Regions from separate parts of the Bradyrhizobium sp. USDA 3364 genome, predicted to be linked through region 4. Evidence: riboswitches for the same ligand, from Rfam matches in the RefSeq annotation. Region 4 holds a riboswitch; each other region holds the start of a gene.
What was found. Region 4 has a riboswitch for cobalamin ahead of ACVILL_RS05785 (TonB-dependent receptor plug domain-containing protein). Riboswitches for the same ligand answer to the same signal wherever they lie in the genome.
Positions count from the first base shown of each region.

Region 1: it holds a riboswitch for cobalamin, as region 4 does, so the genes downstream of both, metE (5-methyltetrahydropteroyltriglutamate--homocysteine S-methyltransferase) here and ACVILL_RS05785 (TonB-dependent receptor plug domain-containing protein) in region 4, are expected to answer to the same signal.
Region 2: it holds a riboswitch for cobalamin, as region 4 does, so the genes downstream of both, ACVILL_RS08160 (TonB-dependent siderophore receptor) here and ACVILL_RS05785 (TonB-dependent receptor plug domain-containing protein) in region 4, are expected to answer to the same signal.
Region 3: it holds a riboswitch for cobalamin, as region 4 does, so the genes downstream of both, ACVILL_RS27810 (DUF1636 family protein) here and ACVILL_RS05785 (TonB-dependent receptor plug domain-containing protein) in region 4, are expected to answer to the same signal.

Region 1 is NZ_JBSRYG010000002.1:804,948-810,864, reverse strand. Features, by position in the region: gene ACVILL_RS04040 (nodulate formation efficiency C protein) at 835-1,719, opposite strand; cobalamin riboswitch at 2,820-3,021, shown strand; gene metE (5-methyltetrahydropteroyltriglutamate--homocysteine S-methyltransferase) at 3,120-5,465, shown strand.
Region 2 is NZ_JBSRYG010000002.1:1,746,371-1,752,287, forward strand. Features, by position in the region: gene ACVILL_RS08155 (PepSY domain-containing protein) at 1-1,084, opposite strand, end outside; gene ACVILL_RS08160 (TonB-dependent siderophore receptor) at 1,087-3,363, opposite strand; cobalamin riboswitch at 3,470-3,665, opposite strand; gene ACVILL_RS08165 (CobW family GTP-binding protein) at 3,885-4,808, opposite strand; partial or broken gene ACVILL_RS08170 (amidohydrolase family protein) at 4,810-5,917, opposite strand, start outside.
Region 3 is NZ_JBSRYG010000002.1:5,927,867-5,933,783, forward strand. Features, by position in the region: gene cbiB (adenosylcobinamide-phosphate synthase CbiB) at 1-135, shown strand, start outside; gene cobD (threonine-phosphate decarboxylase CobD) at 147-1,112, shown strand; gene ACVILL_RS27800 (cobyric acid synthase) at 1,109-2,557, opposite strand; gene cobO (cob(I)yrinic acid a,c-diamide adenosyltransferase) at 2,569-3,222, opposite strand; cobalamin riboswitch at 3,259-3,470, shown strand; gene ACVILL_RS27810 (DUF1636 family protein) at 3,567-3,941, shown strand; gene cobW (cobalamin biosynthesis protein CobW) at 3,938-4,972, shown strand; gene cobN (cobaltochelatase subunit CobN) at 4,972-5,917, shown strand, end outside.
Region 4 is NZ_JBSRYG010000002.1:1,218,491-1,224,407, forward strand. Features, by position in the region: gene ACVILL_RS05760 (MmgE/PrpD family protein) at 1-584, opposite strand, end outside; gene ACVILL_RS05765 (acyl-CoA thioesterase) at 599-1,012, opposite strand; gene ACVILL_RS05770 (short-chain fatty acyl-CoA regulator family protein) at 1,149-2,570, shown strand; gene ACVILL_RS05775 (hypothetical protein) at 2,583-3,053, shown strand; cobalamin riboswitch at 3,156-3,355, shown strand; gene ACVILL_RS05780 (hypothetical protein) at 3,312-3,608, opposite strand; gene ACVILL_RS05785 (TonB-dependent receptor plug domain-containing protein) at 3,607-4,251, shown strand; gene ACVILL_RS05790 (HAD family hydrolase) at 4,622-5,299, opposite strand; gene ACVILL_RS05795 (hypothetical protein) at 5,308-5,826, opposite strand.

The DNA.
Region 1 (5,917 bases), 410 kb from region 4:
ATGTGGAACGGCTTTTACGGGCTGCCTTGCAAGGGCGTCGTCGCACTATTGCGAGTGGCGATCTGGTCGCGATTTCAGAGCGATGAATTAATCCACAACACGTGTCTGCAGTCAGGCATTGCGGCATTCGCGCTGGCGGGACTTGGGCGACTCACGCTAGTCATCATGTTCAACCGCCTCGCTGACAATGGGACTGAAATGGTTATGGCCACCCCCGAATTGCCGGTCTCTTATTACGCGCTAGAAGTGGACGGCCGGCTCAAGGCCGAATTCGCAACCAGAGACGGCGCCCGGGCTGGTGGAGCAGAACTAAAGAAGCGTTTTCCCACGCTTCAAATCAAGATCTATGACGCCAGACGAATGCGCGCGAGGAAATTTAGATTAAGCTCAGTTCGATCTTTGATCCTCGCAGCAAGGCTGCGGAGCTCCTCGCCGGGGGCACTCGGGAAAGGGTCCCGCCGCCATTGAGCATGCCGGCGTCGCTATCACTGCCCGTTCCCGGGGTCCCTCTTGAACCGGTCTCGTCGCTGCACTCGCTCCCGCGGGTGCTTGTTGGTCGCGCGATGCGCTGCGCGCACGCCGGGTCGGGCTTGGCCTCAGCATCGCCTCGCTTGGTCCTGAAGGATGACGTGGCGCTCTGGCGAGAGCTCGGATGTGTCTTTTTGTACCAGTTCCGCCGCTGCTACTCTTCTGAATGGGCAAGAGCCATCCTGATGCCCGGCTTTCTCGATTGGGGGCTTGCAGGTCGGAGAAGGGCTTGCCTGCTGCTGGCATAGCTGGACGCGTCACTATTTCAGCGCATGGGTCTTGCTGTTGGCCCGACCCGCTCGGTGCTCAAGGAGTAGCGCTGCCGTCCTGATTATTTGTCGAGGCCTTTCCCACCCCCTCGAACGCCTCCCGTTCGTTTGGCTCTATGTGATGGAACCAAGAGCCGGGAGGAGAGGTCGCAATCCTCTTGGCAAGGAAAGATTGCGGCTCCCAATCGTGCCCCTCGCGCTTCTCGAAGGTGATGACGCCATTCTCCGTAAAATAACGCGGGCCTGGTATGTTGCAGTTCACCAACAGCAGAACGCGCCACCGGTCCGCTTTCTCGGTCGGCTTGTCATTCGCCGCCGTCACGTAATCCACGACAACAGGTTCGATGACATGACAGCGGCCGCGCCGCAGTAGATCTCCGAGCTTGCCCCGCGCGGTCGTCACAAAGTTGAAATTGACCGGATCATGCAGAAAACGAAGGTTTGCGTCTTTTTCTCCGTCGGTGACTTCACTGGCGATGAGTGAAAGCGCCAGGGCACGCCAGCCGAGTTCGATGGGCTTTGCATAGGGAGACGCAACTTCAATCTTTCCGTCGGTCCCGACCTTCCAGGTAATAACGTAATGTTCGTCTGATCTGTTATCCTGATGTCTGGTCCAGGAAAGATAAACATACTCAGTGTGGTCGATGCCTTCGGCGATTCCCCAGTTTCGAGGGACGAAGTGAGCCACTTTCGAGACTTTGGAGACAATGTGCTCGATTGTCTCACCGTCTCGTGCTCGCCAGGTTGACTTGACTCGTTCGACAAGCGCGTTTTCGCCGGCTCGCGCACTGTTGCCCGTCGCAACCAGCCCAGCAAGGAAAATCAGCAATTGACAGAGACAAAGCGCGCCTCTTGCAGACATTCTCTTCATAGCGGCAGGACCATCGGTTTTGCATCCACACGTCAAAGCGGCAGCCTTCAATGCTATCCTCGATTGCAAGAAGTTAGCGGCAACGTGACGCGGGCGCCTGCCGATATGCCGCGCGAGCAGGCGCAGTCCCCTCGACGTCACGCGCCGCTAACTTCAGTGGGCCAGCGACAACCTCAATTTGCTGTGCTGGACCTGCCCAGGGGGGAGAAGCCCGGGCATCTTGAGCCTGCATCCTTCGTGCCAGGAAATACCCGGCAAATCACGCCGGATTCGTGTAGCGTTTGTCGGCTTTCCGACCTGCGCTCGTTTCAATGTTTCCATTCCGCCGATCCGCGCGGGCTTGGCGCAAGGAAGGCTGCGGCAATCTACGGATAAAAAATCGGGCAGCATTCGTAAATGCTGTCGAACCGTCCGCGCGGTATGGTCACCCAAACGCCCGCGAATCTCTACAGGCTCGCAGATGCTAATAAGCAAAAAACGCTCATCATCGACGGGCGTGTGGAATCGTTATGCGAGGCGCCAGGCAGGCAATGATATGGAGCGCCCGTATCCGCCTACGCGCACGGCCAATCGTCCAGCCGCCTCGGCTCCGCATTCATGGTTTGTCAGCCGCTGTTTCCAATCGCGTCAGCCGGTAAGCGAGAAACGATCTAGTCGCGCTAACTTCCTCTCGAGTTGCTCAACATTCTCGAGAGCATCTGTCTGACGGATTGATTCATGAACGCTTACACCAACCACCCGAACAGGCCGACCGCAAAGACGGTTACAGCAAAGACGCCAACGGTGCTCCAAGCAGCCATTTTCATTGCGGGTCGCCCAGTGCTCAAGTTCCTGCGCATTATCGGCATCACGGATCGCAAGTCGCCTACTAGGATTGGTTGGCACGCAGATCAACATGCGCGCCGGGCATGCTGATGAATGGTTGCGCAGATGTTTTGCCCCTGGCGGCGGTACTTGACTGTCGAGAGACAGGATGCTGGCGCGTTGGAAGCGCCGCGAATTGCGCCTTCGACAATTCTTTCGACACATGTATCGGAGAGAGCTTCCAATCGTGGTGAACTTTCGACGTTAAATAGCCATTTGAGTCACCGATGATGGCGGCATTGACGTGAGTGAATCATCTGAGAGGTTGACGGAAGAGGTCTCTTGCCGATAATCCAAATCGTAGAGGTTCTCCGGTCCCGCTGGATTCGGAGCTAAGAGGGAAGCCGGTGAACATGCCGGCGCTGCCCCCGCAACTGTAAGCGACGAGCCGCTGTCCAACAAAGTCACTGAAGCCCGTACAGCTTCGGGAAGGCCGGACAGCAGCGATGACCCGCGAGCCAGGAGACCTGCCTCGACCACATATACGTCCACGGGCGGGGTGTCCCGGTGGTACGCCAAGCAGCCGCCCTCGGGCGATTGTGCTTGCGTCCGCCATGGCCTTTGCCCCCAACTACGGGGTTAGCGCTATGTCTCTTCTCTCCCTTCCGGTCGCCACGCTTGGAACGCCTCGGATCGGTCCAAGACGCGAGCTCAAACGCGCGCTTGAAAGTTACTGGACCGGCGCAATCAGCGAACAGCAATTGCTCGAGGACGCAGCTGGCCTGCGTGCTGCGAACTGGGCTCGCCAAAAATCCCTCGGTGTCACCGTCATTCCGTCCAACGATTTTTCGTTGTACGACCAAGTGCTCGACACCTCTGTCATGGTTGGTGCCATCCCGGAAGTCTACGCGTCGAAAATCGAATCGGTTTCGCTCAAGACGTACTTCGACATGGCGCGCGGTTCACAATGCGTTCGCCAGAATACCAGTTGCAGCCACGGATCGGGCGGATTTGGCGCGCCCGCACAGGAGATGACCAAGTGGTTCGACACCAACTACCACTACATGGTTCCTGAATTTCATCGCGGACAGACGTTCCGCCTATCTTCTCGCAAGCCTATCGAGGAGTATGAGGAAGCCAAGGCCCTAGGGTTCCAGACGCGCCCTGTCCTGATCGGGCCGGTCACATTCTTGAAGCTTGGCAAGAGTCCGGATCCTGCGTTCCAGCCGCTGTCACTCCTGGATGAGCTATTACCGGTCTATATCGAGGTTCTGCAAGAACTAGGCAAAAGGGGAGCAAACTGGGTTCAATGCGACGAGCCCTGCCTGGTCCTGGATCTGGAGGAGGGGACGCGAAGATCTTTGCTGCACGTCTATGATCGGCTCGCCAGGGAAGTACCAAACGTCAAGATCATGGTCGCGAGCTATTTCGGCGATCTCGGCGATAATCTGGACACAGCTTTGAACATGCCCGTTGCCGGACTGCACGTGGATTTGGTTCGCGCACCGAACCTGTTGGACCGGATCATTGCTGCTCGGCGAAGTGATCTCGTCATGTCCCTCGGCGTCGTCGACGGGCGAAATGTTTGGCGGTCGAACCTGTCGGCGCTCCGCCAGCAACTGGATCCCGCCATTGCGAAGCTAGGCAGGGATCGTGTTCAGATCGCTCCGTCCTGCTCGCTGCTCCATGTGCCCGTCGATGTTGAACTCGAGACCGGACTTGCATCCGATCTCAAGAGTTGGCTTGCCTTTTCGGTACAGAAGATGCGTGAGCTTGCGATCCTGGCGCGGGCACTCGCGGGTGATCAGAATGTTGCTCAAAGTCTTGCTGAATCGCAGTCGGCCGTGACTGGCCGTCGGACTTCACCAAAGATCCGTGATGCCAATCTTGCGGTGCGGATGCGAGCGATCGACGAGGCCATGCGCCGGCGCGCCAGCCCATTTGTCCGTCGAGCCGAGATCCAACGCAAGCGCTTTAGACTACCTGCCTTTCCCACCACGACGATCGGATCCTTCCCGCAAACCCCTGAGGTCCGTAATGCCCGCGCGACACATTCGCAAGGCGCCATGAGCGACGAGAAGTACGACAAATTCCTCAAGGAGGAGACTGCGCGCGCTCTGCGTTGGCAGGAGGACATTGGTCTGGACGTGCTCGTGCACGGCGAGTTTGAGCGCAATGACATGGTGCAGTACTTCGGCGAGAAACTCGCCGGATTCGCATTCACCAGGAATGGTTGGGTGCAATCCTATGGCTCGCGCTGTGTCAGGCCACCGATCCTATTCGGAGATGTTTCGCGGCCAAAACCGATCACTGTGGATTGGTGGCTCTACGCGCAATCACTGACCAGCAAGCCGGTGAAGGCGATGTTGACCGGGCCAGTAACGATCTTGAACTGGTCGTTTGTTCGCGATGATATTCCAAGAGGCGAGGTCTGCCGGCAGATCGCACTGGCGATACGCGACGAAGTCCGCGATCTCGAGATAGCCGGTGCGAGCATGATCCAGATCGACGAAGCTGCCCTCCGCGAAGGATTGCCGTTGCGTCGATCGGAGTGGGCGGCCTACCTTCAATGGGCCGTCGACAGCTTCCGCATTTGCTCATCAGGCGTTGCAGATCAAACCCAGATTCATACGCATATGTGCTATTCTGAGTTCAATGACATCATCGACGCCATTGCTGCAATGGATGCGGATGTCATCTCGATCGAGACGTCGCGTTCGAAGATGGAACTGCTCGACGCGTTCAGGAACTACAAATATCCCAATCAGATCGGGCCGGGCGTGTACGACATCCATTCTCCACGCATTCCCGAGGTAGGGGAAATGCGGGAGCTGATGGCATTGGCTCGGCAGCGGTTGCAGGATTCGCAGCTCTGGGTCAATCCGGACTGTGGTCTGAAGACGCGCAAATGGGAGGAGGTTCGCCCGGCGCTGATCAACATGGTCGCCGCCGCCCGGCAACTGCGCGGGGCATCTGATCGGCCAAGTCGTTGATCCTGCGCTTGGCTCTCTCCTCCAGGGCGCTGATCCGCTCATAGGGCGTTGCGCTCTCGATCATCTCGATCGAGCTTGCACGACAGAAAAAAGCCCGGCCGCGCTTAGCAGGCCGGGCGAAAGTTAAGTCTGAGAGGAGCGACGCTGAACATCGCCGACTTCCATCGGCGGAGGGAGGACAGCCGATGGTCCGATTGCCGGCGAGGACATTCGCCGTAGATCTGAACCCGAGTTAAAGCACGGCTCAGCATAGCTCAATCATGCTGTGGTATGCGACCGATGTAGTCGAGTATCGGAAGACTAAACCGAGGTTTGCCTGCGATGAGCACCTTCACAAGGGTTTGCCGAGCCGAGCAAAGACTGCTGATGGCGACGCCCGGCCGTCTCGTACCGACCGAGGCGAAGTGCAATTAACGGTTTCTCGCCGCTGGATCGGCGCGACCATACGAGCA
Region 2 (5,917 bases), 530 kb from region 4:
TCTCGTCCTGCGAGAGCGCCGCCGGCGCGCCGGTTACGGGATCTGCGAGGGTGCGATGGCTATTGCGGTCGTCGAGCATCATCAGCGGGCGTCCGCCGATCCAGACGAAGCGCGCCTCCACCGCCGGCGGCGACGGCGGCGATTTGAAGCCGGTGACGATGTCCGGCGCATCGTGGCCGCTATAGCTGGAGCCGATCTCGCGGGTAAGGCCGCGGCCGGAGAAGGCGCCGCCCGGATTGAGCGACAACCAGCCGCTGAACATCCAGGTGAAGACGAAGATGCCGCCGATCAGGCCGGCGATATGATGCCAGGCCATCCAGCCGCGATAAGGCGAGACGGCGCCATCAGCGTAACGGCGCGTCAGCCGCAGACGGAGAATGCCGATCCAGAAGCCGGTGACGGCAACCACAAGGCAGATGCCTGAGATCCACAGCACCACGTCGCGCCACAGCGGGCCGTCCTTGCGCAGCACGGTCGGATAGATCCAGTGCGGGATCGAGCCGAGCCAGTTCCAGACGCGTTCCCGCCGTGTGGTGTCGAGCGCGATCTCGCCGCTGCGCGAGGAGATGTAGAGCTCGGTGCCGCCGGCGTCGCCGAGGCCGATCAGATAGAGCGGCCGCAGCGGATCGAAGCGCGCCGTGACCGACCACTGGTCGCGCGTCACGGTGTCGAGCAATTGCGGCTGCGCCGCATGCGGATGATGCGCGGCAATGGCAAGCGCCTGATCCGGCGTGACCTGGTCGATCACGCTTCCATCGACCGCCGAAACGGTGACAGCAGCCCCCTTCCAGGCGGCGATGCGATAGACCGGTACATCGTTCATCATCGAGAGCCGGAGATCGCGCGGATAGTGCTCCATCCCCGCGATCGCCATCGCGCGATCCGGTGAGACCTGGACCTTGTTCCAGAGAATGACCGGGAGCGCGGCCAACCGCTCGGCGTCGGTGAGGCGCGGAAACGCCACGTACATCATGACGAGGCCGGAGATGAACCACATCGCGAACAGGAGACACGTCGCAATGCCGATCCAGCGATGGACGACATAAAGCCACCGCCGCCCTCGCCGGATCAGAGCGTTGCGCATGGTCAGAACTTCACGTTGACGGACAATTCCGCGGTACGCGGCATGCCCAGCAGCCACTGCCCGGTGCCGTTCGAGGTCACCGCGTAAGCCTGGTCGAACAGATTGTAGACACGGAACGCAACCGTCGTGCGATCGTCCGGCTTCCACCTGATGCCGCCATTGACCACATTGTAGCCTGGCCGCCTCTGGGTGTTGGCAAGGTCGGAGTACATCGCGCCGACGATCTGCACGCCGCCATAGACCGACCAGTTGGGTGCGAAATCCCAGGTCAGCCAGACATTGGAGACCTGCTGCGGAACGTTGACCGGGACATTGCCGGCATAGCTGACGATCTTGCCGCCGACCAGCTGGCTGTTGTTGTCATATTTGGCGCGCAGCAGCGCCGTGTTGGCGTCGATGCGCCAACCGTAATCGAGCGCGAACCCGACCGAGGCCTCGACGCCACGCGATGATTGCTGCCCGACCTGGAGCGAGGATCCGGGATTGCCGGGATCTGCGATCAGCAGATTGTTCTTGACGATCTCGTAGCCTGCCAGCGTCCACTCGCCGCGTCCGCCGAGGAACGACTGTTTGACGCCGAACTCGGTCTGCTTCCCGGTGGAGAGCTGGAAGTTCTTCTGCGAAGTAGACAGCGAGATGAGATTCCCGACCGGGTCGACGCCGACTGCATACTGGCCGTAGAAGGCGAGGTTCTTGATCGGCTCGTATACGAGGCCGGTGCGCCAGCTGGTGCCCGACAGCGTGGTTTCGAAACCGTTGCCCGGCGTCTTGTAGTCGGTGCGATCGATCTCGGGACGATCGTATCGGACTCCGGTAACGAGCGACAATTGATCGGTCAGCTTCAGCCGGTCTTCGGCGAACAGCGCGTATTGATTGACGATCGAATTGAAGCCCGGCGTAGTCGCGGTCGTCGTTGCGAAAAACGATCCGGGATCGAACATGTACGGATTCACCGACGACGCGCCGCCATAGGGCGAGTTGTTGGTGTGGAAGAACTCGATGTGATTGACGTCGAAGCCGGCAACGAACTGGTTCGCCAGGCCGAGGATGTGACCGCTGAACGTCGCGTCCATCCGGTTGCCGGACTGCTTCTGGTCGTGGAAGATCTCGATATAGCTGAAGCGGTCGATCAGCTGCGTCTTCGGATTGAAGGCATAGTTCTCGATGTCGCGCCAGTGCCGTTCGCTGGTCAGATAATACAGCGTGTTGTTGACCTTGATGCCGTCGGCGACATCCCACTCGGTCTTGAACTGGGTCCAGCTATCCTTGTAGCGGATCGCGCTGTCGGATGCATTGTAGTTCTTGAAGCGCAGCGCGTCCTGGATCGCGCCGTTGATCAGCGGCGTGCCGAAATACCGTGACGGGCTGCGGTCGGCGTAATCTTCCGACAGCGTGAAGGCGAGATTCTCCGAGGCCTGCACGCGCACGGCGGCCGAGACCGCTGCATTCGAGGTCTTGTCGCGATCGACCCAGCCGTCCGACATGTTGCCGGTGGCGTTGACACGATACGACACATTGGGATTGATCGGACCAGTAGAGTCCACCGAGAGCCGCCGCGTCATGTTGCTGTCGAGCGAGACCTCGGCCTCGTTGTAGGGCGTGGCTAACGGCTTCTTCGGGATCACGTTGATGACACCGCCGATCGCGCCCTCGCCGTACAGCACCGAGGCCGGACCGCGCAGCACCTCGATGCGTTGCGTCGACCAGGTGTCGTAGGGGAACGTCAGGGTGCCGGAGCCGATATAGAAGCGCGTGCCGTCATACAGCGTCATCACCGAGTTGCTGCCGGCAAAGCCGCGGGTGCTGAACGACAGGCCGCCATTGCCGGGCGCCGGCGTCGCGATGAAGCCGGTCGCGTTCTGGGTGACGGCATCGAGCACGTTATGCTGGCCGCGTTCCTTGATGGTTTTTGCCGTGATGATCTCGACGCTGGCCGGCGTCTGCAGCGGCGTCAGATTGAGACGGCTGCCGGTGCCGCCTGGCGCGGTGGCATTGAGCGTCGGCGACGCCGCACCCGATGCACCCGATGCTGCGGCACGCGGCGTGCCGCCGCCCGTCGCAGCCGTCGCTGACCTCGGCCGTGGCCGCGCCGCGGCGGCCGTGTTGCCGCTGCGCGCCGTGGGCTTCGGCTTTGCGGTCGCCGAAGGCGCGACCTCGATCGGATCGAGCCTGGTGGGCGCAGGTGCTTGTGCCGAGCCTCCGGCCGGCAGCAGCAGCGATGACAGGGAGCAAACGAGACCGAGGCGCCAGCGGCGCGCAACGGGAGAGGACGGAGACATCAAAAGGACTCGCGGTAACGTGGCACGTCACCGCGAACGCGGACAGGCGCATTGCCGGAAAGGCAGTGCTCCGATCCCACCAGGACGCCCCGCCCGATGTGCTCGCGTGTGACCACGACTGACGGCAGGTCTCCTGGCTCACGGGTCATCGCCTGTCGACGCCTTCCCGGACCTGACAGCCCAGTGGCAAATTGACGAAAGGCTCGCCGTTTACAGTTGCGGGGACAGCTGCGGCATTGGGGTTACCCTCGCACCGCATTCCCTTTTGATCCCCGAAGGGAACCGTCGGCAAAACGATAGGTGCTGGCTGCAGGGCTGTCAATTCGACGCGATTGTCGCAGACATGTTTTGCGAAATGGTGCTCCCGCCACGACACAGCGTCTGTCGCGCTGATGCGGAGACTTATCATCCCGTCATCCTGAGGAGCCGCGAAGCGGCGTCTCGAAGGTTCGACGACCACCGGCCGGGCCGTGCATCCTTCGAGACGCGCTACGCGCTCCTCAGGATGACGGGGATTCACGTCATTCGACACAGCCCTGCATGATCGCATCGATCTCGGCGCGCGAGAGAGCGCCCATCTCGGCGATGAAGACCAGCCGCGTGCGCGGCACGCCGGGCGCCAGGACGCCGCCGGCGGCCAATGTCGCGCGACCGCCGGCGAGCTGAAAGACCGTCAGCCGCCCGGGCTGCTCCACCGTCTCGAACAATCCCTTCGCCCGCGCCAGCTTCGGCGCCAGCGTGCCGATCGCCTGCTGCAAGCGGGGCAACCGCACCGGCCGCTCCGAGGTCCAGCTCAGCGTCTCGAACCGGTCAGCCACCGGCCGTCGCGGCGCGGTCTCGCGCGGCGCCGGCACATGATCGAGATCCGCCGGAAACAGCAACTCTGCCGGCACCTCGCCATGCAGCGCGTCGACCACCACGGTCGCCGGACGCACCGCCCGCACGGCGCTACGGATTACAGCACACGCGGCGGCGTCGGCCAAATCGACCTTGCTCAGCGCCACCACATCGGCCGCCCGCAACTGCGATCGCAGCAGCGCATCATCCAGCGCGGCCACGGGCTGCGTCGCGTCGACCACGCACAGCACCGTCTCCAGCGGCGCCTCCTTCCAGATCACCGGATCCATCAAATTGCGCACGATGTCGGCGGGATCGGCGATTCCGCTGGTCTCGATCACGATGAACTCGGGGCGCGGATCACGCCGCAGCAAGGTTGCGAGCGTGCGCAGCAGATCGCCCTCCAGCGTGCAGCAGATGCAGCCATTGCTCAGGCTGACCACGCCGTCGCTGGCGCCGGCGATCAGCTCCGCATCGATATTGATCGCACCGAAATCATTGACCACGGCGGCGATGCGCCTTCCCTGCGCATGCGCCAGCAGATGGTTGACGACCGTGGTCTTGCCCGCCCCGAGAAAACCCGCGACCAGCAGGATCGGGACCGGCATCTCAGCCCCCGGTGACGGGGCGGCGCACCGGCCGGCCGGGCCTTGCCGCAACGTCGAGGACGCCGTCGTTGATCAGCGGCTGGCCGCTGACTACGAGGTGCCGCACGCCTTCCGCCGGACGGTTCATCGCGGAGAAGGTCGCGCGGTCGCTCAGCGTCTCGAAGTCGAACACCACGACATCGGCATCGGCGCCGGCCTGCAGCCTGCCCTTGGCGCGCATCGCCGGCGTGCTCGCCGACAGGATCTCGGCCGGAATCAGCGCGCATTTGCGGATGCCCTCGAGCAACGACACCTTCTTGCGCTCCGCGCACCCATTCGCGGATGAAGCGGGTGAAGCAGCCGGCCGACCGCGGATGCGAGGTGGCATCGTCAGGCAGCGGCCAGGCGTCGCCGCTGTACGGGCGGCCATCCGCCAGCGTCCACGGCATCGCGTCGGACGCGATCGCGCCGCCCGGATACAGCACCGCCATGTCGAGCAGATCGCGATGATGCGCGTTGTTCTCGATGTCGAGCACATGCCACAGCACCAGCGTCGAGGGCTCAGCCGCCTGTGCAGCCAGCAACTCCTCGCGGCTGCCGAAGCGATGCCCGTCGGTCACGCGCTGCACCGAGTCGTAACCGAGACCGTTACGCTCCTCGAATTTGGGGTCGCTGAAGAAGGTCGCCGCCAGCACGGTCGAGCCGGTGCCGTAGGGATAGGCCTCCACCGTGATCGGCAGGCCCTGCGCCTGCGCCTTCGCGATCAGGGCAACGCAACGTTCGATATCCGTCTTGCTCGACGAGTTGAAGTGGCAGATGTGCATGTGCGCGCCGGTGGCGCCGGCATAGCCGATCAGGCGGATATAGGCCTCGGCCGCGCTCTCCGGATCGATGCGCGACATGTAGGCGACGTGGGTGAAGGTCGGCACCGCATGATCGGCCGCGAGTTGGCACACCGCGGTCAGTTCCTGCACGCCGGCGCCCGGCGCATAGGCGTTGAGGATGCCGATGCCGATGCCGCCCTCGTTCAGCCCGTTGGCGAGACGCTCGAGGATGCCGGCCACTTCGCCTTCGGTCGCGACATTCTCGATCCAGCGGCGATCGCGCATCGCGCTGCCGAACGATTCCAG
Region 3 (5,917 bases), 4.7 Mb from region 4:
AGCATCGCAAACGAGCCCTGGCTGAATGAGGGCGCGCGCGATCCGGCGGCCGCGGACATCTTCGCCGGGCTGAAGCTCTATCGTCGCGCCATGACGCTGCTGGCCGGGGTGTTCGTCGCCCTCGCGTTGCTGTAAGAGGGCAGCGCATGCGTGAGCACGGCGGAAATCTCGATGTCGCCCAACAACGCTTCGGCGGCACGGTGGACGGCTGGATCGACCTGTCGACCGGGATCAATCGGGTGCCGTATCCTGTCGTCGATGTGGAGCCGCGGCAATGGAGCGCGTTGCCGTCGCGATCCGAACTTGAATCGCTGCACGATGCCGCGCGGCGGGCCTATGCCACCAAGGCGCCGATCGTGGCAATGGGCGGTGCGCAGGCTGCCATTCAGTCGCTGCCGCATCTGGCGTCTCGGGGGCGGGCGCGCATACTGGCGCCGACTTACAATGAATATACCGCGGTGTTGTCAGCGGCCGGTTGGGACGTCGCCGAGGTATCCGATCTGGCAGCGCTTGCGGGAGCTGATGTTGCCGTCGTCGTCAATCCGAACAACCCCGACGGACAGCACCATGATCGGGACGAACTGCTGGCGCTGCTGCCGCGCGTTGGCCGGCTCGTCATAGACGAGAGTTTTGCGGACGCCGTGCCCGGCATCTCGCTTGCGTCGGAAACCGGACGAGCAGGGCTCCTGATCCTGCGCTCGTTCGGAAAATTTTACGGACTGGCCGGCTTGCGGCTCGGCTTTGCGCTCGGCAGCGAGGCGGATATCGCCGCGCTTGCGGCGATGGCGGGGCCATGGCCGGTGTCGGGCGCCGCAATTGCGATCGGACGGCGCGCGTTGCTCGATCGCGACTGGGCACAGGCGACGGCCGCGCGGCTGGCGGACGACTGCGTCAGGCTCGATGCGGAGGCGCGCGTGCAGGGCTGGACGCTGGTCGGTGGCACGCCGCTGTTCCGGCTCTATGAGACTGGCGATGCGCTGGCCGCGCAGGACAAGCTCGCCCGCGGCCAGATCTGGTCGCGCGTCTTCCAGCAAAGGCCGGGATGGCTGCGCCTCGGCTTGCCGGGCAATGAGGCCGAGTGGTCCCGCCTGTCTGCCGTGCTGTCCGTTTAGCACGCCAGCGCGAGCAGCCCTTCGACATCGAGATGGGTCTCGATGTGCTCGGCAAGCGCGTCGAGCGCGCTCTCGACCCTGGCGCCGTAGGGCTGATCAGTCGCGGGCACGTCGAGCTGCGCAAGGAACGCCTTACGGAAATCGTCCGAGCTGAACAAGCCGTGCAGGTAGCTGCCATACACGCGTCCATCGGCGGAAATCGCACCTTCCGGTGAGCCGTTTAGCAATGAAAAAGGCCGCGCGCGATCCGGGCCGTCGGTATGCCCGATATGGATTTCGTAGGCGCTGATCGGTTGACCGGTCGCAGCATGCACCGCGCTGACGCGGGTCAGCGTCTTCTGCTCGGTCATCGTGGTGGTGACATCGAGCAATCCGAGGCCGCGCGTTTCGCCGGCGGGACCCTCGATTCCCTCGGGATCGGCGACGGTGTGTCCGAGCATCTGGTAGCCGCCGCACAGGCCGAGGGCATGGCCGCCGCGGCGATGATGCGCCAGCAGATCGATGTCCCATCCTTGCGCGCGCAGGAAGGCGAGATCGCCGCGGGTCGATTTCGAGCCGGGCAGGATGACGAGCCGCGCATCGCCCGGGATGGCCTCACCCGGACGTACCATCACGAGATCGACGCCGGGCTCGAGCTTGAGCGGATCGAGGTCGTCGAAATTGGCGATCCGCGACAGCGCCAGAAAGGCGATCTTGCACTGGCCGGGCTTGCGCGCCTCGCCGAGTCCGAGCGCGTCTTCGGCCGGAAGCTCGCCGGCGCGGGCGAACCAGGGCAGCACGCCAAGGCCGCGCCACGCGGTGCGGACCTCGATCAGGCGGTAGCCGTCATCGAACAGAGAGGGATCACCGCGGAATTTGTTGATGACAAAACCCCGGATCATCGCGGCATCGTCAGGATCGATCACCGTCTTGATGCCGACGAGCTGCGCGATGACGCCGCCGCGGTCGATGTCGCCGACCAGCACCACGGGCACGTCGGCCCTGCGCGCAAAGCCCATATTGGCGATATCGGCCTTGCGTAAGTTAACCTCCGCGGGGCTGCCGGCACCCTCGACCAGCACAAGGTCGGCGCGCGCCTTGAGGCGTTCAAAGCTCTTCAGCACCGCGCCCATCAGCGATGGCTTCATCGCGGCATATTCCCGGGCGCGCGCGGTCGCGATCCGCTTGCCGTGCACGATGATCTGGGCTCCGACATCGGTTTCGGGCTTCAGCAGCACCGGATTCATGTCGGTGTGTGGCTCGACGCCGGCGGCGAGCGCCTGCAAGGCCTGCGCGCGTCCGATCTCGCCGCCGTCGACGGTCACTGCGGCGTTGTTCGACATGTTCTGCGGCTTGAACGGCAGCACGCGCAGGCCGCGCCGTGTAGCGGCGCGTGCGAGGCCCGCGACGATGAGCGACTTGCCGACGTCCGAGCCGGCTCCCTGGATCATCAATGCGCGCGCCATCGTGATATCGGTCAGAACTCGACGCCCGGCTGGGCCTTGATGCCGGAGCGGAACGGGTGCTTCACCAGCGTCATCTCGGTGACGAGATCGGCGATCTCGATCAACTCGTCCTTGGCGTTGCGTCCGGTGAGCACGACATGCGTCATCGGCGGCTTCGACGTCGTCAGGAATTCGACGACATCGGCGATCGCGAGATAATCGTAGCGCAGCGCGATGTTGATCTCGTCGAGCACTACCATGCGTAGGCTCGGCTCTGATATCAGCTGCTTGGCCTTTTCCCAGCCGGCCTGGGCCGCCGCGATGTCGCGGGCGCGATCCTGGGTCTCCCAGGTAAAGCCTTCGCCCATGGCATGGAACTGACAGAGATCGCCGAAATGTCCGGTGAGCAGGCGGCGCTCGCCGGTATCCCAGGCACCCTTGATGAACTGCACCACCGCGCAGGGAAAGCCGTGCGCGACACAGCGCACGATCATGCCGAACGCGGAGGAGGATTTTCCTTTGCCGGCGCCGGTATGAACGATAATCAGGCCCTTTTCGCCACTCTTCGTCGCCATGATGCGGTCGCGGGCGGCCTTCTTTTTCGCCATCTTGTCGGCATGGCGCGCATCCAGCGAGGGGTCGGTGCCGACGGCGCCGTCCTGAGCGTCGTTTCCATCAGAAATCATCATGGTCCTTCGGCTTGACAAGTGCGAGCCATCGACGAATGGTGGGCCCGCGTTGGTTCCTGTCCTACGACAGGCGAAGAGGGAATGCGATAGGGCTCCGCTAAATCGGGCTTGAAGCGCAGCCGCCCCCGCGACCGTGACCGGAGAGATGTCCAAGCCACTGATTCCATGTGGAGTCGGGAAGGTGGGCATCGAGGGGTAAAACCTGCTCCGCAAGCCGGGAGACCTGCCAGCGCAACATGTTGTGAGACCGGCGGACGGGGTGTTCCGCGACGGGGGAAACGAACCTGCTTGAAGTCGGTTCGTGTGCCTCATCGCTTCCCGCTGTCAATCCAGGAAGGGCGATGAGCGTTACACTTCATGTCTGCATCACCTGTCGCGCCGGCCAGACGCTGGCGGAAGGCGAGATCGCACCCGGCGCGCGCCTGCATGCCGCGCTTGTCGAGGCCGGCGTGCCCGATAACGTCAATCTGGTTCCCGTCGAATGCCTGTCGGCCTGCAGCCAGGGTTGCTCGGTCGCGCTCAGCGCGCCGGGGCGGTGGTCCTATGTCTACGGCCGCCTGTCCGAAGCCAATGCCAGGGATGTGATCGCCGGCGCCTCTGCCTATGCCGCGGCGCCCGACGGCATCGTGCCGTGGCGCAGCCGTCCCGAAATCTTCCGCAAGCAATCGCTTGCCCGCATTCCACCCATCGCTGTCGTGCCGGAGGCCGCAGAATGACGACACTCGCCAAGGTTCCGGTCACGGTCGTGACCGGCTTTCTCGGGTCCGGCAAGACGACGCTGATCCAGCATCTGCTCCGCAATGCCAATGGCAAGAAGCTCGCGGTTCTGGTGAACGAGTTCGGCAGCGAAGGTGTCGACGGCGAGATATTGAAGTCGTGCGCCGATGCCAATTGCCCGACCGAGAACATCGTCGAGCTCGCCAATGGCTGCATCTGCTGCACCGTCGCCGACGATTTCATCCCGGCGATGGAGCAGTTGCTTGCACGCCCCGTGAAGCCCGATCATATCGTGATCGAAACATCGGGGCTCGCGCTGCCGAAGCCATTGCTCAAGGCATTCGACTGGCCGGAGATCCGCTCGCGGATCACGGTGGACGGCGTGATCGCGCTGGCCGATGCCGAGGCGGTCGCAGCCGGCCGCTTTGCGCCTGACGTGGCCGCGGTCGATGCGCAGCGGGCGGCCGACGAGAATCTCGACCACGAGACGCCGCTGTCCGAAGTGTTCGAGGACCAGATCGCCTGCGCCGATATCGTGCTCCTGACCAAGGCCGATCTCGCAGGCGCAGAGGGGATCAAGGCAGCAAAAGAGGTGATCGCGGCCGAAATGCCGCGCGAGGTGCCGATGTTGCCCATTGTCGACGGCACGATCGACGCGCGCGTGATCCTCGGCCTTGGGGCCGCGGCGGAAGACGATCTCGCCGCACGTCCGTCGCATCACGACGGCGAAGAGGAACACGAGCACGACGATTTCAATTCGGTGGTGATCGATCTTCCCGAGATTGCTGACGTCGATGCGTTGGTCACGTCGATCAAGGGCCTGGCCCGCGAGCAGAACGTGCTCCGTGCCAAGGGCTACATTGCAGTCGAAGGCAAGCCGATGCGGTTGCTCGTGCAATCGGTCGGCGAACGGGTGCGGCATCAGTTCGACATGCCCTGGGGCGCGCGCCCGCGGCAGTCCAAGCTGGTCGTGATCGGCGAACATGCCGATATCGATGAGACCGCGATCAGGGCGCGACTTGGTGTCTGATGCACGTCATCTTCCGCGAGAGCCGCGGCCTTGAGGAGACCGCGACACCGAGAGACCTCGGCCAGGATCCGGCCGATCTCGTGGTGTTGTCGTTTTCCGACAGCGATCTCGCGGCGTTCGCGGCCGGCTGGCGGCGCGGCCGCGCCGCGCTGCCGTCGCTGCGGCTCGCCAATCTCGCGGAGCTGCGCCACCCGCTGTCGGTCGACACCTATATTGAGCGGACCCTGTCGCATGCACGCGGCATTCTCGTCCGCCTGATCGGCGGCGAGCCCTATTGGTCGTACGGGCTGGCCGCGGTGCATCGGCTGGCGAAGGAGCGCGGCATCGCCCTGGTCGTGCTGCCGGCGGACGGCCGCGACGATCTGCGGCTGGATGAGTTCTCGACGCTGCCGGTCTCGACGCTGCGCCGCCTGAAGGTGCTGTGCGACAAGGGCGGCCCGGTTGCCGCGCAGGCCGTGATCGCGCAGCTGGCGCTGGCGTCCGGTCTCTATGCCGGACCCGTCGTCGGCGAGATCGATCTCCCCGAAATCGGCGTCTACGATTCCGTGCGCGGTGCCGTCGCGGCTCTGCCGGCCTCCGGCGACAGGCCGCGGGTGCTGGTGACCTTCTATCGCTCCTATCTCGCGGCCGGCGACACCGCGCCGGTCGATGCATTGATCGATGCGTTGCGCGACAAGGGCTTCGATGCCCACGGTGTGTTCGTCACCTCGTTGAAGGCGGCGGGCGTCGCCGATTGGCTGCGCACCCAATTCGCGCAATGCCCGCCGGCCGCCATTGTCAATGCGACCGCATTCTCGGCAGCCGGTGACGACGGCACGACGCCGTTCGATATCGCATCGTGCCCGGTGTTCCAGGTCGCGCTGTCCACGGCGCGGCGCGAGGATTGGGCCTTGTCGCTGCGCGGCCTTTCGCCCGGCGATCTCGCGATGCATGTCGTGCTGCCGG
Region 4 (5,917 bases):
ACCGCCTGATAGATCGTCTCGGTCGGCAGCTTGAGAAGCGAGCCGATACCGGCCGCGGCCGACGGCCCGAGATGGGCGATATGGTCGATCTTGTGCTCATGCAGGCAGATGCCCTTCACGAGATCGACCTGGATCTCATAGCCGGCCGCAAGGCCACGCAGCAGCGCGCGGCCGTCGAGACCGCAATGCTGGGCCACGGCAAGCACCGGCGGAATGTTGTCGCCGGGATGGGAATAGTCGGCGGCCAGGAACGTATCGTGGAAGTCCAGCTCGCGAACCGCAACACCATTGGCCCACGCCGCCCATTCCGGCGAGATTCGCTGCGATGGCGCAAGGCCAAACACCGTCGCGCCAGGCCTGAAGGGATGCGCAACCGCCTGCGCTCGCGCGCTGGCGACCGGACGCCGCGCCAACGAGGCGGCCGCGACGGCAGCGTTGTCGATGATGCGGTTGCCGATCATCTCGACCACCGCCGGCACGACCGCGACCGGATCGGACGCGACCTCGGCAATCTTCCAGGCCAGTTGGTCCGCGCGCGGCAGATGCTCTGAGGACTTGTGGGTTCGGACGTTGTGCAGTTTCACGGTTCAGTTTCCTGTCAGACGTTGTTTTGAGGAGACGACGCAACAGGCGTCGGCCTGCCCTGCTCGTCCACGGCGACCATCTCGAAAGACCCACGCATCGCGGTTCGCCGGTCACCCGATATCAGGGCCTCGGCGATCACCTCGACGGCAACCGTCATCGACGAGCGGCCGACACGTTCGACCTTCGCCGTGAGCTCGACGAGTTCGCCAACGCGAACCGGATCATGGAATTCCACCTTGTCCGAAGTTGCCATGACCACGGCTCGGCGTGCCCGCCGCGTCGCGGCCACGAAGGCGGCCTTGCCCATCATGCTGAGCGCGTTGCCGCCGAACAGGGTCCCGTAATGGTTGGCCTGGTCGGGGAAGACCAGTTCGACGAAACACGTGGATTCGGCCGCGCTGACCGCCTGCCCGTAGGAAGCCTGCATCGAATGACGCCCTTGCAACTTTGCTCGCTATTCGCAATATCCGCATAGACCAAAGTGTGAATAGTGCTGAAATTGCGGATACTTGCGAAGGGCGAGTAGCAAAACTGCGAAGTTTGCGAAGCCGACGGAGGAGCAAATGAAGAAGGCTTTCATGGGCGTCCGGCTCAAGCGCCTGCGTGAGGAGCGCCGCCTCACCCAGCAGGCCCTGGCGTCCGCGATCGGGATTTCGCTGAGCTACCTCAACCAGTTGGAGAACAACCAGCGGCCGCTAACGATTGCGGTCCTGCTCAAACTCAACACCGTCTTCGGCGTCGACGTGCAGATGTTCTCGGAGGATGACGAGGCGCGGCTGGTTGCCGACCTCCGCGAGACGCTGTCGCCCACAGTCGTCGGCGAGAACGTATCAGCCGCCGAAATCCGGGAGCTCGCCGTCAACATGCCCGCGGTAGCGCGGGCGATCATCTCGCTCAGCCGCAATCACCGGCTCGCGATCGAGCAAACCGCGGTGCTCGCCGCGCGGCTCGGCGAGGACCGCCAGGCGGCGACCGCGATCCTGCCCTCGACCCCCCACGAGGAAGTCCGCGACTTCTTCTATGCACGCCACAACTACTTTGCCGAGCTGGACGACGCCGCCGAGCAGCTCGCGCAACAGCTTGCGCCATCGCGCCAGCTGACGTCGGCGAGCCTTAGCGACCATCTGCGCGACAAATTTGGAATAACGGTGATGTTCGACGATGCGCCTGCTGCGGCACATCGACGCTTCGACCAAGAATGCGCGGCCCTGCATCTCTCGCGAAAGCTGGAACCGGGCCAACAGGCTTTCCAGTTGGCCACTCAAATCGCCCTACTGGCTTGCGATGGAGAATTGTCAGCACTGGTCGACGGTGCACGGTTCACCAATGCGGATACGCGCGGGCTCGCCCGCATCGGGCTTGCCAACTATTTCGCCGGAGCACTGATCATGCCTTATGGGGAATTCTTGGGTGCCGCTCAAAAGCTTCGCTATGACATCGAGCTGCTGGGCCAGAAGTTTGGCGTCGGCTTCGAAACCACGTGCCACCGGCTGAGTACGCTACAACGGCCTTCCGCACGCGGCGTGCCGTTCTTCTTCATCCGCGTCGATCGCGCTGGAAACATCTCGAAACGACAATCTGCAACTGATTTTCACTTCTCCCGGATTGGCGGCACCTGCCCGCTTTGGAATGTATACGAAGCGTTCACGACTCCTGAACGCATCCTCACCCAGCTTGCCCAAATGCCGGACGATCGCACGTATCTCTGGATCGCGCGCACCGTCACCCGTCGCGAGGGGGGATATGGCTCGCTGAGCAAGACGTTTGCCGTCGCCCTGGGATGTGACATCCGGCACGCCGAAGAAATTGTCTACTCACGAGGACTTGACGTTCACGATCCTGCGTCCGCGACGCCGATTGGCATAGGCTGCAAGGTATGTGAGCGCGTCGATTGCCCGCAGAGGGCTTTCCCTCCGCTCGGACGCCCGCTTATGATCGATGAAAAACACGCCTACTTTTCTCCCTATGCAGCCTCCACTCCCTGACCGAGAGGACATATGCATCTGAACACCGCCAGCCTTTTGACGACACGGACCATCGAGTTCTTTCCTTCAGAAGAATTGACGGCGGGCTCGCACAAGAGGGCGGCGCAAGCACTTCGAATCACGCGATCGACCTTTCGCCAGCGGCTCGAATGCAGCGTGACAGATTGCCAAGGGGGTATTCTGATTCATTGCCCGTTGGGCGACGTGAACTCCGTCCTGCAAGTTTGTGAAGTCGTCGAGCAGAAGCTGCAAAAGCTTCAAAAGGAGCCACTGACGGGGAGAATGGTCGAGCAGATACTGTCGATCACCTCAGCCGAATTGCGACGGTGGTCGAAGCAAGGTCGAGTACCGACCGCTGGCCACACCTTCTTCAGTAGCGGTCGGAAGCAGGTCAGCCTCTTCCTGTATTCTCCCGATATTGTCAGGGAGCTTGCGACTCGGCCCCAGCAGATCGCGGATTGGCGCCATCCCAACAGATCGTGAACGTCCGAGATGCTCGCAGCCGTTCGGCGTGACCAAACTGCCACATGTGCTGCTACTCCGCATTCGACAAGCGCCACTTGCTTGATTCGCTTGGAGGGGCCGTTCAGGCTCATCGGCGGTAGTGCCGAAAGGCATATCAAGGGAATACGGTGCGTCCTCACGGACTAGGCCGGAGCTGCCCCCGCAACTGTAAGCGGCGAGCCGACGACATTTGAAGCCAGTGGATTCGATTCGAATCTGGGAAGGTGGTCGGAAGCGTCAAGCCGCAAGCCAGGAAACCTTGCTACCGTCGTGGTCATGTGCTGACGCATTGGGCGGGGTGCTCCAGGGCGTTGCAAAGCCGGTTGGGATCTGCCGCATCTGGGGCGAACGGCAGCCGCTCACGGCCAATGTACGTGACGGCTTTTTTGCTTCGCCGTTGGTCACCACTGTGTTCATTTCAGATGATGTTGCGTTGCGCTCGTCGGCGCGAATTTCAGGGCTTTCACTGATTTCACGCAAGCACCGCTTGCTGGCCGGTTCGGCGGTCACGCTTTGCATCGTGATGGCTTCCATGGCCGCGGCCGGCCGGGCATCGGCGCAAACACCGCAGCAGCTCAATCCCGTCACCGTCACTCCGCCCACGCCGCGGCCGAGCGCGGAGCAACGTGGCAGCGAAAGCTGCGGGCCCGCTAAGCGCGTCCGGCGTGCGGCACGCCAGCCTGCGCCAGCGCCGAAGCCGGTGCCGGGACCGGCCCCTCTCGCAGCAACGGCCGCGACGCCGCTCAACAGCAACGTGATAGCCGGCAGCACCAGCCTGCTTGGCCTGACGGTACACGAGACGCCCGTAACCGTCGAAGTCGTCAGCCAGCAGCAGATGCAGGAGCAGGATACCGCACCACGACCGAGACCGCGCGGGGGGCGACTGGCGTGCTGTCGGGCGATGCCGCCGGCGCCACCCGCGGGGTTCTCGATGCGCGGCTTCACGGGCAGCGAAATCACCACACTCTACAACGGCATCTGGATCGGTCCGCAAGACATCACCTCCCGCGTGATGGACACGGCGAGCCTCGAGCAGGTCGAATTCGTCAAGGGCCCGAACTCGATCACGTCGGGGCTCGCCACGATCGGCGGCTCGGTCAATTATGTCAGCAAGCAGCTGACCACCGGACCGATCAGGAGCGAACTCGACGGCTCGATCGATACGCTCGGCACCTAGCCGACCACCTCGATGGGAACCCTCACTGTAAAACAGGGTTGAGCATGCCGGGCCAGGCGATCGGTTGGGCGATGGTGACGGGCTCTGGCTCTTCGTCGCTGGGAGTGGGACCAAAGACCAAATCGTGGATGTTTCGGTTCACTTCGCCCGTCACCCGCAAGCCTCGTGAGATAGGCCTTGGTCCAGTAAGTGCCGTCGTCAAGAAGCGCGTGGACTTTGACCTTTAGAGCACGGGCAATCCGAGTAATATTGTCGAGCAAGACATTTCGCTCAGATCGCGCTCGGCCGGAATCTTGAAATAGACGCAGTACGGAAGCCCTGCGCGTCTCACCGGCATTGGACTATTAGCTGCCGCGCCCCCGCTACCCGCCTAGTGGAAAGAGCCGTGCTCTCGAACGATCGGCAATAGCTCGTGATGGTTCTGGATGATGTGGTCCGGCTTCGTAGCCCGCAACCGCGCCTCGGAAACAAATCCGCCGGTAATGGCTACGCTGATCAGTCCAAGACTTCGGGCAATATCAGTTTCTACCGGCATATCCCCGATAATGAAGGTCGACTCCGGCTTTAGATCGTTTTGCACCATATATCGCCGAAGTCGCTCCCCTTTGCTCATCGTCTTATTCTGCGTGGCACGGCTTTCAAAGGCCAGGACGTCGTTGAAGCAGCGATCGATGCCGAGCCTTTGCAATTGAGCAACAAGAGGTGCGACTATATGGTTGCTCACGATGATGGACGAAGCCGCTTCCCGGCGAACCCATTCCAGCATTGTGCGCGCCCCCACGCGTAGATCTGCTTTATCGGCCAGCGGCTCGTAAGTGTCATGGAAGATTGCACTGCCATCGCGATCTACGGCTGCGACTTCCGATTCTGACATCCCGATGTTTCGGAAAAGAATGGACAGTGGGACATCGCAATGATCCCGAAAGGTGTCTAAATCGATCGCCGGGCGACCGAAACGTTTCAGGATAACGTTCGTCGTTTGGAGTAGTGCGCTGGCATCGTCAAGCAACGTGCCATTCCAATCAAAAACAAGAATGGGCCTCATCATACTCAATCTCAGGCAGCGCTCTGGTAGTCAGCGACAAGGCTATGCAGATCTCTGTTTGCGCGGCTTTGACCTGCAGAAGTCGGCATTTCGAATGTGAAGGGTGATAAATCTACTCCCTCGCTCCCGCGCGGCAGCAACGAGGACAATCGGTAAAAGGGCAAGTAAGTCACAGTTGTCGCGTTGATCGCGGCAGCGATTCTGCTTTCAACCGATTGAAGAACATGCGGCTCGATGTCTTTGAACAGCAGGCTTTGCTTCTGCTGTTGCGCGGACAGCCGTTTCCATGCCTGCCAAAAAGCCAGTTCATCGATGGCCTCAATATCCACGCCGTAGTAATTCGGAGCCACGATAGGTGGCGAACCGATTCCCCAATGGACAGCTTTGACGCCCGCAGCAAGGAGCATATTCGTCACGGTCCGGCCGGGTATCGCCACGAATGAGGGCTTCATCGGCAATGAGTATCGTGCGTTTGCCAACATCAGTCGAAGCCAGCCGATATTTGCGAGCGATACGATGCTTGCGCTCACTGGTTGGGCCGATGAGAGTTCGCTCAGCGAATTGCGCCTCGATGACTTCACGTCGTTGAGCGTTAACGCCGCGCGCTACCAGAGATGCAAA